DNA from 3 places in the Paenibacillus sp. 10L310 genome. Region 2 is predicted to be linked to each of the others. Evidence: a T-box and tRNA genes for the amino acid it is inferred to sense, from the RefSeq annotation. Region 2 holds a T-box; the other regions hold tRNA genes.
The links. The T-box of region 2 lies ahead of leuS (leucine--tRNA ligase). A T-box ahead of a tRNA ligase gene usually reads a tRNA of that ligase, here a tRNA-Leu.
Positions count from the first base shown of each region.

Region 1: it has a tRNA-Leu gene. The T-box ahead of leuS (leucine--tRNA ligase) is inferred to sense a tRNA for this amino acid. The anticodon was not compared.
Region 3: it has a tRNA-Leu gene. The T-box ahead of leuS (leucine--tRNA ligase) is inferred to sense a tRNA for this amino acid. The anticodon was not compared.

Region 1 is NZ_JBFTKC010000001.1:739,065-743,332, reverse strand. It holds gene AC1DE7_RS03640 (helix-turn-helix domain-containing protein) at 1-347, shown strand, start outside; gene AC1DE7_RS03635 (sn-glycerol-1-phosphate dehydrogenase) at 571-1,725, opposite strand; gene AC1DE7_RS03630 (hypothetical protein) at 1,884-2,069, shown strand; tRNA gene AC1DE7_RS03625 (tRNA-Leu) at 2,176-2,259, opposite strand; gene AC1DE7_RS03620 (Gfo/Idh/MocA family protein) at 2,486-3,478, shown strand; gene AC1DE7_RS03615 (winged helix-turn-helix transcriptional regulator) at 3,703-4,065, shown strand; gene AC1DE7_RS03610 (sensor domain-containing diguanylate cyclase) at 4,116-4,268, opposite strand, start outside.
Region 2 is NZ_JBFTKC010000006.1:75,467-79,734, forward strand. It holds gene AC1DE7_RS15720 (CvfB family protein) at 1-275, shown strand, start outside; gene AC1DE7_RS15725 (class I SAM-dependent DNA methyltransferase) at 405-1,175, shown strand; gene AC1DE7_RS15730 (phosphotransferase family protein) at 1,397-2,353, shown strand; T-box leader at 2,466-2,735, shown strand; gene leuS (leucine--tRNA ligase) at 2,814-4,268, shown strand, end outside.
Region 3 is NZ_JBFTKC010000001.1:94,008-98,275, reverse strand. It holds gene AC1DE7_RS00475 (Nramp family divalent metal transporter) at 1-14, shown strand, start outside; gene AC1DE7_RS00470 (HAD family hydrolase) at 119-802, opposite strand; gene AC1DE7_RS00465 (HAD family hydrolase) at 977-1,372, opposite strand; cyclic di-AMP (ydaO/yuaA leader) riboswitch at 1,491-1,666, opposite strand; gene AC1DE7_RS00460 (glutathione peroxidase) at 2,039-2,518, shown strand; tRNA gene AC1DE7_RS00455 (tRNA-Leu) at 2,666-2,748, opposite strand; gene AC1DE7_RS00450 (urease accessory protein UreF) at 3,192-3,893, shown strand; gene AC1DE7_RS00445 (hypothetical protein) at 4,159-4,268, shown strand, end outside.

The DNA of each region.
Region 1 (4,268 bases), on a different contig from region 2:
ACAAGACTTGCCAATTACTCGGCTACCCGCGTCATATTCTCTTCAATGAAGAAGTTGTGCGTAATAGCCCTGTCATATGTCAACCCGAGTCATCTCGCTTCATGAAGCGTACGGTGACCCGTTCTCCGGTTAGTAACCGTATTTTGACAGGCTTGTGTATGGTCCATGATCTGTCGGTGACAGATGTCAGCCACTGGATCGGGGTTCATCCCGGCACTTTCCGCAAATGGCTGCATCAGGGAACACTGCCTTCTGCTGCATTTCAGGAACAAGCGGAGCAATTTTTCCGTATCCCGAAAACTATTTTGTTCGCAGATGTCATCTTGAAAGATCGTCGCAACAACTAAATAAGCGAACAGCCAAAAGGCTCTGATCTCCCTATAGGGGAGGCCAGAGCCTTTTTTAAAATAAATGCATGCCCTCTCTCTCGGACTTGAAGCACTGTTCTGGCTATTCCATCTGAAATGTCAGATAACCTACCCTTTTTCGTCTTTTGCTCCCAAGGAGAGCCATCACAGCCCGCTAAAAGCGAAGTTAATGCATTTCATCATGATCATTCTCTCTAAAAGGTCATCCTAATCTCGTGTTTAACACTTCATTGATATATCTCAATCCGGTATATCGAGGACGAAGCGTATGCGCTGTGTTGAATGCATGTTCCACCATCTCCGGGGTTACACCGAGTTGCTCAGTAGTCACAGATCCACCTACTTGTTCCAACCATGCGATGAGCTGAGAAGCCTCCGGCAATTGATCATATATCCCAAACACTGGTTCATCCGATGTCTGTGCAAGTTCTTTATATTTTACTGTAAGCAATGCACATGCTACGCCAACTTTGGCACCATGCAGAACCGGTCTTTCTCCCGCTTGCATCAGATCCATCTCCAAAATATGGGACAGATGATGCTCACCTCCGGATGCCGGACGGGAATGGTCAATGATCAGCATGGAGATACCGGAAACAATTAATGCGTCCATTAATACAGCTACTCCCTCTGCTCGCCCCTCCGCAATCGCTTGTACATGATCTATGCAGGTATTCAGCGCTTCTTCTGTCATCCGATAAGCAACCGGACAGAACGGTTCTCCGCCCAGTTCACGAGAAACAATCCAATCTGCAAGGGAAGTATATTTGCCAAGCATATCTCCGAATCCGGCAGCCGTCATCACTTGGGGAGCTTGCTCCAGGATATTCATATCGGCAAAAATGGCTTCAGGCGGAACAGCCTGAAATGTCTGTTTGATTCCGCTTACAATTAAGGGTGCACCCGCAGAGGTAAACCCATCCACTGAAGCCGCTGTCGGTATCGACAGAAAGGGCTTGCTCATTTTGGAACAAACAAATCTCACCAGATCATGAATGGTACCTGAACCCACCGCAATTACAGCCTGACTTTCGAGTCTCACACCCAACATGACCTGTACAATAGCTGCTTCATCCGCAATGATATCCCCCGTGCGATTCTCCGGTAGAGCGATCTCATCCACATGCATTCCCGCTTCGCGAATACTACTCAGCACATCAGATCCGGCGGCCCGAAACGTATGTCGATCATAAACAACCGTCACCTGACGATATCCTTGCTCAGACAAATAACCCGGTAACCTCTGAATGGCACCAGCTTCCAGATGTATCAGCATATCCACCACTCTGTGTTGATGACCGCAAGCACACTGCTGTGCTTCCTCATTCCATGCTGCAATTCGTTCGTTCATATTCATTCGCTCTTACCCTCCCATATGAGATATCATGCATAATTAACGGGTTAAAACCACAAGATAAAAAAGGAAATAAAATGTGATGATTTTCCTGATCACACTTTACTGCCTGTACCCAATATTTGCAAATCCATATCTCACATTTCCAAGTAGGTGAAGCAATGAAATTAACGAAAGAATTAGGAATTTCGCTCGGATTTCTCGCTGGAACCACTTTTGGCAGCGGTATCGCTTTTTTGTTTCGTCTCCAGTCGGTTGAAGTGGTTGCCAGTGTAACGCTATTTGGTATTGCAGGAGCCATTGCCGGGATCATCACGGCAGTCATTCTGCGCCAGCGGCAACATTAGCATTAGCATGCTGGTAGCAAAATGTAGGCTTCACACGAATGATCCACAAAACAAAAAAAGGTTCGTGAATTGCCCTAGAGCAACTCACGAACCTTTTTTTGTTAGATGCGGTCGAGAGGACTCGAACCTCCACGGGGGTTAGCCCACACGGACCTGAACCGTGCGCGTCTGCCAATTCCGCCACGACCGCATAATATGTATCTCCTCATCCATCGATGAAAAGCGTTCCGGTGAAACAATTCCTTGTTTTACCGTAATTCAGAGTATACATGCTCCAAAATAAAAATGCAACTTCTTTTTTTACTCATTCAAGAATAGGACATATGTCCTTTTTTCTCAACTTCAAACACCCTATCGTAGCATTAAACAACAAATATACCATCCATACGAATGCAAAAATGAAGGAGAGATCCACCTTGAAAACAACCCATCTGTGCTTTATCGGTGCCGGGTTTCATGCATCCACGAATATTTACCCTTCTGTTGTTGAATCCGGAGCGCAGATCCAGGCCATTGCCACACGCAGTATGGAACGCTCTGAAGCAGCTCTGCTGCGATTTGGCAGCAACGGACAAGCGTATGATAACGCTCAGCTTATGTTGCAGCAGGAAATCTGTGACGGAGTCGTTGTGGTCGCCCAGCCTGTAGATCAGACCGCTCTTGTTCTCGAATGCATTCGGGCTGGCAAGAATGTATACGTGGATAAGCCGCTCGGATGGAACGCAGCGGAAGCCGCCACTGTAGCAGAAGCTGCCGAGCAGGCTGGCGTCGTTGTCATGGTCGGTTTTATGAAGCGTTATGCCCCCATATACATGAAGCTGAAGGAGCTAATTGATAGAGGTTCGCTAGGTAAGGTACGTTCATTCCAGATGAAATTCGCTGTAGACAGTACCCCATTTTGCAAGGATGAGGAACAGTTCATGAAGCTCGCTGCCATTCATATGGTTGATCTGATGCGTTACTTATTCGGAGAAGCAATACGAGTTACAGGCACAACCGTGAAGGATGGGGAACACATTAATCAAAGCATTTCCCTTGTATTTGAAAATAACGTAGTAGGTAGCGCTTATTTTACCGGCATGAGTGCTTGGTCACGGGAGAGTGAAAGTGTACTCGTCACCTTTGACAACGGATTTGCGTCAGCTGAAGAGATCAACACACTTACTGTTCATCAATCCCGAAGCTCGACCAGCCTTCCCTGGAAATCTCTCGAGGAGCAAGATACTGTATTTACACCTTCCGGATCTCCCATGTCCGGAGCTTATCGTGACCTTTATCTACGTGGGTTTGTTGGTGAAATGGCGCACTTCATTGCGTGTTGCCAGAATCAGACTGTCCCACATTCCAGTGCCAAGGATAATATTGCAACGATGGCTCTATGTGACTCCATTCTATCGTCACTGAAGTAGCGTATATACGCTCATCATCATATTTTATACATCCAGCGAAGAGCCTGAAACCCGGGCTCTTTTTTTATCTTATAGACATCAACACATCTGCCTTCAACTATAATTAGGGTTTATAATCCGCATCATAAGTGATATGCTCTTTCATGAACTATACGTACGTTATGTAATATAACCACCCAAATAGATACTATAGAAAATCACCGGAAAGTGGAGGTGTACTTATAATGAAAAAGGACGCGACCAAGCTATGTCCCGCGCCATACGGCTGTTCCGTGGAAGTTACCCTCAGTGTGATCGGAGGCAAATGGAAAGGTGCCATTTTGTATCATTTATTTTCCGGTCCTTTGAGATTTAACGAGATCCGAAAATTGTTTCCTGACATCACCCAGCGTATGCTCACCCTGCAACTTCGAGAGTTGGAAAGCAGCGGAATTGTTCATCGTGAAATATACCCCCAGATCCCACCTAAAGTGGAGTATTCCCTCACACCATTTGGTGAAACGTTACGGCCGATTATCTTCAGCATGCGAGATTGGGGAGAAACGTATACAAATGAGGTTCTAGCCAGATCCTCACAAGAGGTATAGTACACAAAAGAAGCTGTCCCTGGTGTTTAGGGAACAGCTTCTTTACTTGCCTATTTAATAACCGATTGGATCGTAACCGTACGGTTACGTCCCTCTTCCTTCGCTTGATACAGTGCATTATCCGCCAAGTGAAACAGTTCTGTGGATGTTGTGGAGTGCTTGGGATATTCAGCAATTCCAGCCGAGATGGTGACGGAACGATC
Region 2 (4,268 bases):
ACGGACGTGTGAATCTGGCCATGACTCAACTCAAACAAGTTGGACGTAACGAAGATGCAGACAAGCTGCTCGCCTTTATGAAAGAGCGTCCTATGGGCGGCATGCCTTACTCGGATGCAACTCCGCCGGATATCATCAAGCAGCGCTTTGGCATCAGTAAATCTGCTTTCAAGCGTGCCTTGGGCAAATTGATGAAGGACGGACTGGTGGTTCAAAAGGAAAGCTGGACGTATCTGTCCGAATCTGCTCCTGCGGATCAAAGTGAAAACAAGTAATCTTCCTGATTAAATAGTTGTAATATGGAACTCGGATAAGGCAGGGATAGGCTGGGTAAACACCGGATGCCCCTGCTTTTTCTTTTGTTAACAGGATTGGAAAATGAAATTGAAAGTGCGGTGCCTGACATGTCTTACCGGAAATTTGCCTATGTGTATGATGAATTAATGGAAGATATGCCTTATCCGGACTGGATAAGGTTTGCAAGAACAGCATGGGAAAAGCATGGAATGCCCAAAAGTGTCGCTGAACTTGGCTGTGGAACGGGCTCCATTACGATCCCGCTCGTGAACTCCGGTTTCGAAGTTACAGGCATTGATCTCTCATCAGATATGCTGTCGGTTGCACGCAGCAAGATGGAGGCTACGCCTCAGGGTCATCGCTTGTATCGCGAGGGCAGTGTCCGTTGGGTGCAGCAGGATATGCGGGAATGGCGAGTTCCGGAACCTGTGGATTCGGTGATATCTTTCTGTGATTGCGTCAATTACCTGCTTGAACAAGAAGATGTCGTTCGTACTTTCCAGCGGACATACGAAATGCTGAAGCCTGGTGGAACGTTCCTGTTTGATGTGCATCATCCGAATACCCTTATTCGTTATGATGAGGAGCAGCCTTTTGTACTGGATGAGCGCTCCGTATCTTATATTTGGACTTGTGATCTGGACCAGGATCGCTGTGAGATTGAGCATCATCTCAGTATTTTTTCGCGTGTGGATGATGGTAATAAGGATATGTATCAGCGGTTTGAAGAAGTTCATGTCCAGCGTGCATATAATCCGGACTGGATGAAGCTGGAATTGTCCAAGGCAGGTTTTAGAGACGTGAAGGTATATGCGGATTTTGAATGGAAAGAGGCCGGAGACAGCGCACAGCGCTTGTTCTACGTGGCTGTGAAGTAAGAGCGAATAATGAGAACTGTCCTTATGGTGCATAAGGGCAGTTTTTTGTTTGATTTTTTATGGAGAATGAATAGCAATAGTCTTAAATAGGGTAAAGGAATGCAAGAAAAGACATAACGACGTGACAAAAAGTATTGCCAGTTAAAGTAAAGAAGGCGATAATAGTCGGATAGAAAGCGTTTTCTGAGAAGATAAATCAATTGTCAATGTGAGGTGTAAAAATGGAAAGTACATATAAAACAAGACTTTCGTCAGAACAGTTGAATGCCATAATAGAGCAGCATTTCTCTGCAAGTATACAGGACTACAAGGAAATGGTGGATGGCTGGGCCAATCATGCATATCTCATTACACTGAGTGACGCACAGCGAGTGGTACTCAAAATTGCACCGTCAGCTTCGACAAATCTGATGCGCTGTGAACAGGATCTCATGATTGCCGAAGTTGAGGCACTGCGCCTCATTACGGAGCTACAGGATGTTCCCGTACCCCAAGTGTTGGCTTATGATGATTCGTTAACTATGGCTTCAGCGCGTTATTTTATCATGGAGTACATGTCTGGAGCGCCCTATAATCAGGTCAAGGATCAATATTCTGCGGGAGAGCAGGAGGCCATTGAACACCAGCTCGGTCGGTACAATCGTCGAATTAATGAAATCAAGGGCGAGCAGTTTGGATATTTCTCGGAGCAAAAACAGCGATATTCCACATGGAAAGATGCATTTATGAATCTGATGGATGACATTCTTACCGACGGGGAAGAAGCCGGGATTACATTTTCGATCGATTACCCTGAATTGAGACGCCTGATTGAAGAAAAATCGGATGTGCTGGACGATGTCAAAGAACCTGTGCTTATCAGTTGGGATCTGTGGGATGGCAATGTACTAGTGGACGCGGGTCGAATCACAGCGATTATTGATTTTGAACGTTCACTGTGGGCAGATCCTCTGATGGAGCATTATTTCAGTCATTTTAACTATACGCCTGGTTTTGTGAAAGGGTATGGGTATGCGATTACGACTGAAAGTGAGCTGAAAAGAAGAAGTCTCTATGACTTGTACTTTGATCTGGTGCTGCGCATTGAGTGCGCTTATCGTCAATATGATAATCAGGAACATGTGAATTGGACCATTCATAATCTGGAGGAAGGCATTGAGCGTTTTCGGTTATCCTGAACAGCAATGAGTATTATTGAACGGTACGAACCGTGTGACTTAAAAGGGTCATTATAACGTGTAATATTGACTTTGGGCTTGCTTTTTTATATAATGGTCCCGATATTGTATACATATTTCGATGATAAGGATCAGTAGTAATTCCTGTACATAACAGAGAGCCGGCGGTTGGTGCAAGCCGGTTGACAGTGATTTGCGAACTCGCCTTGGAGAAATGCGGTGATTACACCATTCTGTTTAACCTGCTTGTATAAAGCTTGGGTTCAGGAATGGAAATCCGCATCGGTTAACCGCCGTTACAGGTCCAAAGGGAGTGGATGACGAAGCACGTTCGTCCACTAACTAGGGTGGTACCACGGGAATTCAACCTCTCGTCCCTAGCGCTGCAAACGCTACGGGATGCTGAGGTTTTTTTGTTGCAATTAAAGCTAAAGTGAATAACCTGAAGGAGGAACAATAGATGAGTGAGAATAACCAGCCGAAACACGGCTATCAGCCACAAGTCATGGAAAAAAGTTGGCAGCAATATTGGGATGCAAATAAAACGTTTAAAACGGGTGAGGACCCTGCTAAACCGAAATTTTATGCACTGGATATGTTCCCTTATCCATCCGGTTCAGGTCTGCACGTAGGTCACCCGGAAGGATATACGGCAACGGATATCGTTTCCCGTTACAAACGTATGCGCGGTTACAACGTATTGCACCCAATGGGTTGGGATGCTTTCGGTCTGCCTGCTGAGCAACATGCACTGGATACAGGTGAACATCCACGAGATATTACATTCCGTAATATTGACAATTTCCGTCGCCAGATCAAATCGCTTGGTTTCTCCTATGACTGGGATCGTGAGATCAGCACAACGGACCCTGAATACTATAAATGGACGCAATGGATCTTTATTCAGCTGTACAACAAAGGTCTGGCTTATGTAGATGAAGTTGCAGTTAACTGGTGTGAAGCCCTTGGAACGGTACTTGCTAATGAAGAGGTTATTGATGGCAAGAGTGAACGCGGAGGACATCCGGTTGTACGCAAACCGATGCGTCAATGGGTTCTGAGAATTACCGAGTATGCAGAGCGTCTGTTGGAAGACCTGGAAGAGCTGGATTGGTCTGAAAGCATCAAGGATATGCAGCGCAACTGGATCGGTAAATCGACAGGGGCGGAAGTTGTATTTGCCATTGAGGGTCGCGAGGAAGTTATCAAGGTGTTCACTACCCGTGCGGACACATTGTTCGGTGCGAGCTTTGCAGTACTGGCTCCGGAACATGAGTTGGTAGAAGCAATTACAACCGATGACCAACGTGAAGCTATTCAGGCTTATCAGGAGCAGGCTTCTCGTAAGAGTGATCTGGAACGTACAGATTTGGCCAAAGACAAAACAGGTGTATTCACTGGCGCTTATGCAATCAACCCTGTTAATGGTGCAAAACTGCCGATCTGGATTGCTGATTACGTTCTTGCAGGTTACGGTACAGGTGCGGTTATGGCAGTTCCGGGTCATGATGCACGCGACTGGGAATTTGCGAAGCAGTTCGGTCTGGATATCATCGAGGTTATTCAAGGTGGAGACGTTACACAAGAGGCATATTCGGGTGATGGCGCGCATGTGAATTCCGATTTCTTGAACGGACTGAACAATGAAGAAGCGGTTGCCAAGATGATTGCTTGGCTGGAAGAGAACGGTAAAGGACAAGGGAAAGTGACCTATCGTCTGCGCGATTGGTTGTTCAGCCGTCAGCGTTACTGGGGTGAGCCAATCCCGATTCTGCATTTGGAAGACGGAACGATGAAGACCGTACCGGAGGATCAACTTCCACTGCTGCTGCCTGATATCGACCAGATCAAACCTTCGGGTACAGGAGAATCACCACTGGCGAATGTTACGGAGTGGGTGAATACGGTAGATCCG
Region 3 (4,268 bases), on a different contig from region 2:
TCCGGTTGTTCTAATCTCATTTTAATTGGCTAAATACTAAAAGGCTGATCAACTCCGGTATGCTATACCCAAGTTGATCAGCCTTTATTGTTGCAATCCAATAAACAACCATCTGAATCTAATCCTGATTTGGCATCAGTAACGGCAGGAGTTGATCCAATGAATCAACAGTCCAATCCGCACGTTGGTCATCCGATAGCTCTGGCTGGAATCTTCCGTAACCCTGCATAATTCGAATCGTACGCATGCCCAGCTTCCGAGCAGGTATAATGTCGTTATCGATCCGATCTCCGATCATGACGGCTTCCTCCGGTTCACAACCGGCCTGCTTCAAGGCCACAGCGTATAACTCAGGGTCTGGCTTGGACACTCCTTCTTCAGCTGAACATGCCAGAACATCAACATACTTCCGCAAGCCGTAACTCTCCAGTCTCTCTTCCGTTCCAGGACTCTGATTGGCAATAATGCCAATGCGATAATGCCGTGACAACTGCTGAAGAACAAAATCTGCTGAAGGAAAAGGACGTTCAAGATCTTTTTGAAACTTCAGCTTGTCCTGAATCTGTTTCTGATGCCCCTCGTCTTCAACAAATGTGCGAATTGCCACTCTCATAGGCCATTGCTCATATTTTCGGTAACAGTTCGCGAACAGTTCGCGTACCGCCTCAATCTTCACCGGATACCCCAAAGCACAAGCTTCACGGACAAACTGTCCGATAATATCATCAACCGGCTCCCATTCATCCACCAGCGTATCTCCAACATCAAAAAACAACCATTTCAATCCACCTACATCCGGCACGCCAATTCCTCCTTGTAAGCATAAAAAAGAAGACTCACCATCCTGCATGAGTCTCCTCAAACTTCCGTTTATCGATGAATCAATTTCATAATACCTTGAGTAAATTCTGAAATTGATTCTAATACATTCAATTATAACAGGCACCTTACACCTGAGCAATCACAAGCTATGGCATTAACCATTGAGGAGAAAGCCAACTTCCCCATTGAGCGAATATACAATTCGGTCTGCGCCCATGCCCCGATAGATGCCCTTAGGATGACTCTGCTCCGTAATGACGCACAGGGATTTCGATGTCCATGAACGGCAGATCTGTAAATAACGACAGGTCAGATTCAGGCTGTTCTCGAAAATAAACACGTTGCCTACGCTGCCCTGCGGCAAAAACCATTTTTGAGCTGCAGCCGTATTCATGCGAATGACATGTTCTACTCCGATTCTACGGAGTCTTCGCTCTTCCCCTGCACTGTTGGTTAGAACGGCAAACGGCATTTTTTTGTACATCAGCAATTTGATAAATTTACGTCCTGCTTCATTTGGAGCAGTCACTAAGATCATCTCAGTATCCATCATTCGTTCCTCCCTTGGCGTGAAAAGACAACAAAAAAGAAGCGTGGGGGACCAAGGCCTCCCGAACGCTTCTTAAATAACCCATGGCGAAAACACCATGAACCAGCGTACGGCTTGTTGCCTCTCCCTTTAACGCTTACGAGGTTAGCTGACGGATTCGGGCGCGAGAGTCGCCCTATTTCCGGCTGTCACCGGAAAATTCACCCCATGAATGCCCACTGTCCTGGACAGCGCATTCCGTTGGTTCCCCCGTTTCCCATTCATTAATGAATGGAAACTCAGCGATTAAAACATCGTTCGTATATCTTAAGGATAAGATCGAGCGATATTATCGTTTGTTTCGTTTTTCAAGTACATTTTAGTTTAAATTGAAATTACGTTATGAATCATACACCCGTGCCATGTCGGTGTAAAGTCCGCCCAGATCACCAAATCGGCAGATTTTTGCCAATTCCTATCCATAATAACGCTTACAACAAAGTTATACTCTATCTATCTCTTCAAGGCTATCTAATTCTCACTCTGGCGTAAATCACTTCGCAATTCATTCACGTATTCTGCACAACTTGCCTGTTTTGATTCTTTTAACACCATATTAGTTTTGCAATATTTAATTGCAACCAATATAATAGAAGATATAAGAGTAAATAAATGGAGGCGATTTAGATGACAGTCTACGATTACAAAGTGAATACCCTTCGCGGTCAAGAAGTTGAAATGTCCGACTACCGTGACAAAGTGCTCCTGATTGTGAATACGGCAAGCTCATGCGGCCTTACCCCTCAATTCAAAGGTCTGCAAGAATTGCAAGACAAGTTTCAAGATGCTCCATTTGAAGTGCTTGGTTTCCCAAGCAACCAGTTTGCACAGGAAAAAGGATCTTCCGACGATATTGCCGAGTTCTGTCAGATGAATTATGGCGTGAGCTTCCCCATGTTTGAGAAAATTGATGTGAACGGTTCAAGCGCCCACCCTCTTTTCCAACACCTTAGCACAGAGGCTCCTGGCCTGCTCGGCTCCAAAGCAATCAAATGGAATTTCACCAAATTCCTCGTGGATCAGAACGGACAGGTCATTAAACGTTATGCTCCCAAAACAACACCGGACAAGATTGAAGAAGATATCAAGAACTTACTTCAAAAATAATACACAGGCCACCCGTAGCCGGAAGGTAGAGCAACATTCCTCCGGTAATGGATGGCCTTTTTTCAACCCAGATGTCATACTGTTCGAAAAAGACAAAAAAAAGAAGCTTCCCATTAATGGAAAGCTTCTTTTTAATCGTTCATATGATGCGGTCGAGAGGACTCGAACCTCCACGGGCATACGCCCACTACCCCCTCAAGATAGCGTGTCTGCCATTCCACCACGACCGCATGTCGTAAATAATCGGCAACAGAATTGATTATACCGGATTCAGAACTAAAAGTAAAGTATTTTTTAATACTTCTTTTTCAGCTAGGCATTTTCATCAAAAATCGCATAATCTCGTCATCTTTACCCATGAACTGCATATGATTAGATTTGATCCCCTCTTTTTCGGTAAGAGCCGATCTTGTTGATTCATTTATATATAGTCCTTCCTTATATATAGTCCTCCATGAACTTCACCACATAAATAACACAATAAGTTATATAAAATAACACAAATATTAAATTCCAGATTTAATCCATTAATTTCACGGATACTATTGACAAAAAGCGGACATTTATGGGATGATAACTATCATATAATTCGGATTTTTAAACATAAAGCAAACAAAAAGGAATATAAATGTCACTTTAAGTGACATTTAACGAACACAGGAGGCGAATGATTGTGAACCGTGGGAATAAGCTGCTCGATTATGTCAAACTGCTTGATTCCTCTATTCAGGTTGGAGGGTTCACCCATTCCTTCGGCATGGATATCCATATCAGGGAGGGTACCATTCGTAATGCTGAAGATCTCGAATCATTCATGCGTTGTCAGTTGCATCCGAGCATCGTTCGTCTTGAAGGTATGGCCATCAAAGGCATCTATACCGCAGCAGATCACAAGGATACATGGCGGATAGCTCTGATCGACAAGCTTGTCCATGTTCAGCGAACCCCTGGAGATCTCAGAGAACAAGCTGCCGCCATGGGTAAACGATTGATCAGACTCGCACGCGCTCTGCACCCCTGGATTGAATTCAGCCAGCTCGAACAGATCTTTGCCAAATATGATTCGGTTGGCTGCCTCTCCACTGTTCACGCCTGGATTAACCACCACCTCGACATCCCGGTCGAGGAGGCGGTCCTTGGTTACCTGCATTCAGCCATGAATGCCTGCATAACCGAAGCCTCCAAAGTCATTCCCCTGAACAACGATACAACCAAGGATCTGATGGTCCGCCTGGCCACAGATCTGGAGAATGAATGGAAGACCGTCAGCGCCTCGGCTGCGGATGGACTGGCACAGCCAACCTCGATGTCCATGAAATCGTTTTTCCCCAGTTTCCATATGCTTGGAGCTGGACTTCATGCCTACAGGGCCTAATCCTCTTCCTCCTCATATCTACTACCCTTCATTCAGACAAACTAAAAACACGCGGCAACCTCCTTGCCGACGTGTTTTTTGTCATTTTATTTGTTTTATTTTCGCATTTACGCCATTTATGATCACAAAATACACTTTTTTCCGTCTTTTTTAATTGTTAGATGACGAATTTACGTATATAATGAAACATACAGCTCGCATTTCTATATATTCTACATGAAGAAAGGGCGGCTGAATACTACATTCTAACCAGGGGTGAACCCTTTTGAACAAGAAAAAACCAGTTACTCCGTTCGGATGGGCCATCAAACGACGGCTAACCGAACTTCAAGTGGACCAGAAGACCTTTTGTGAACAGCATGGCATCCCACCCTA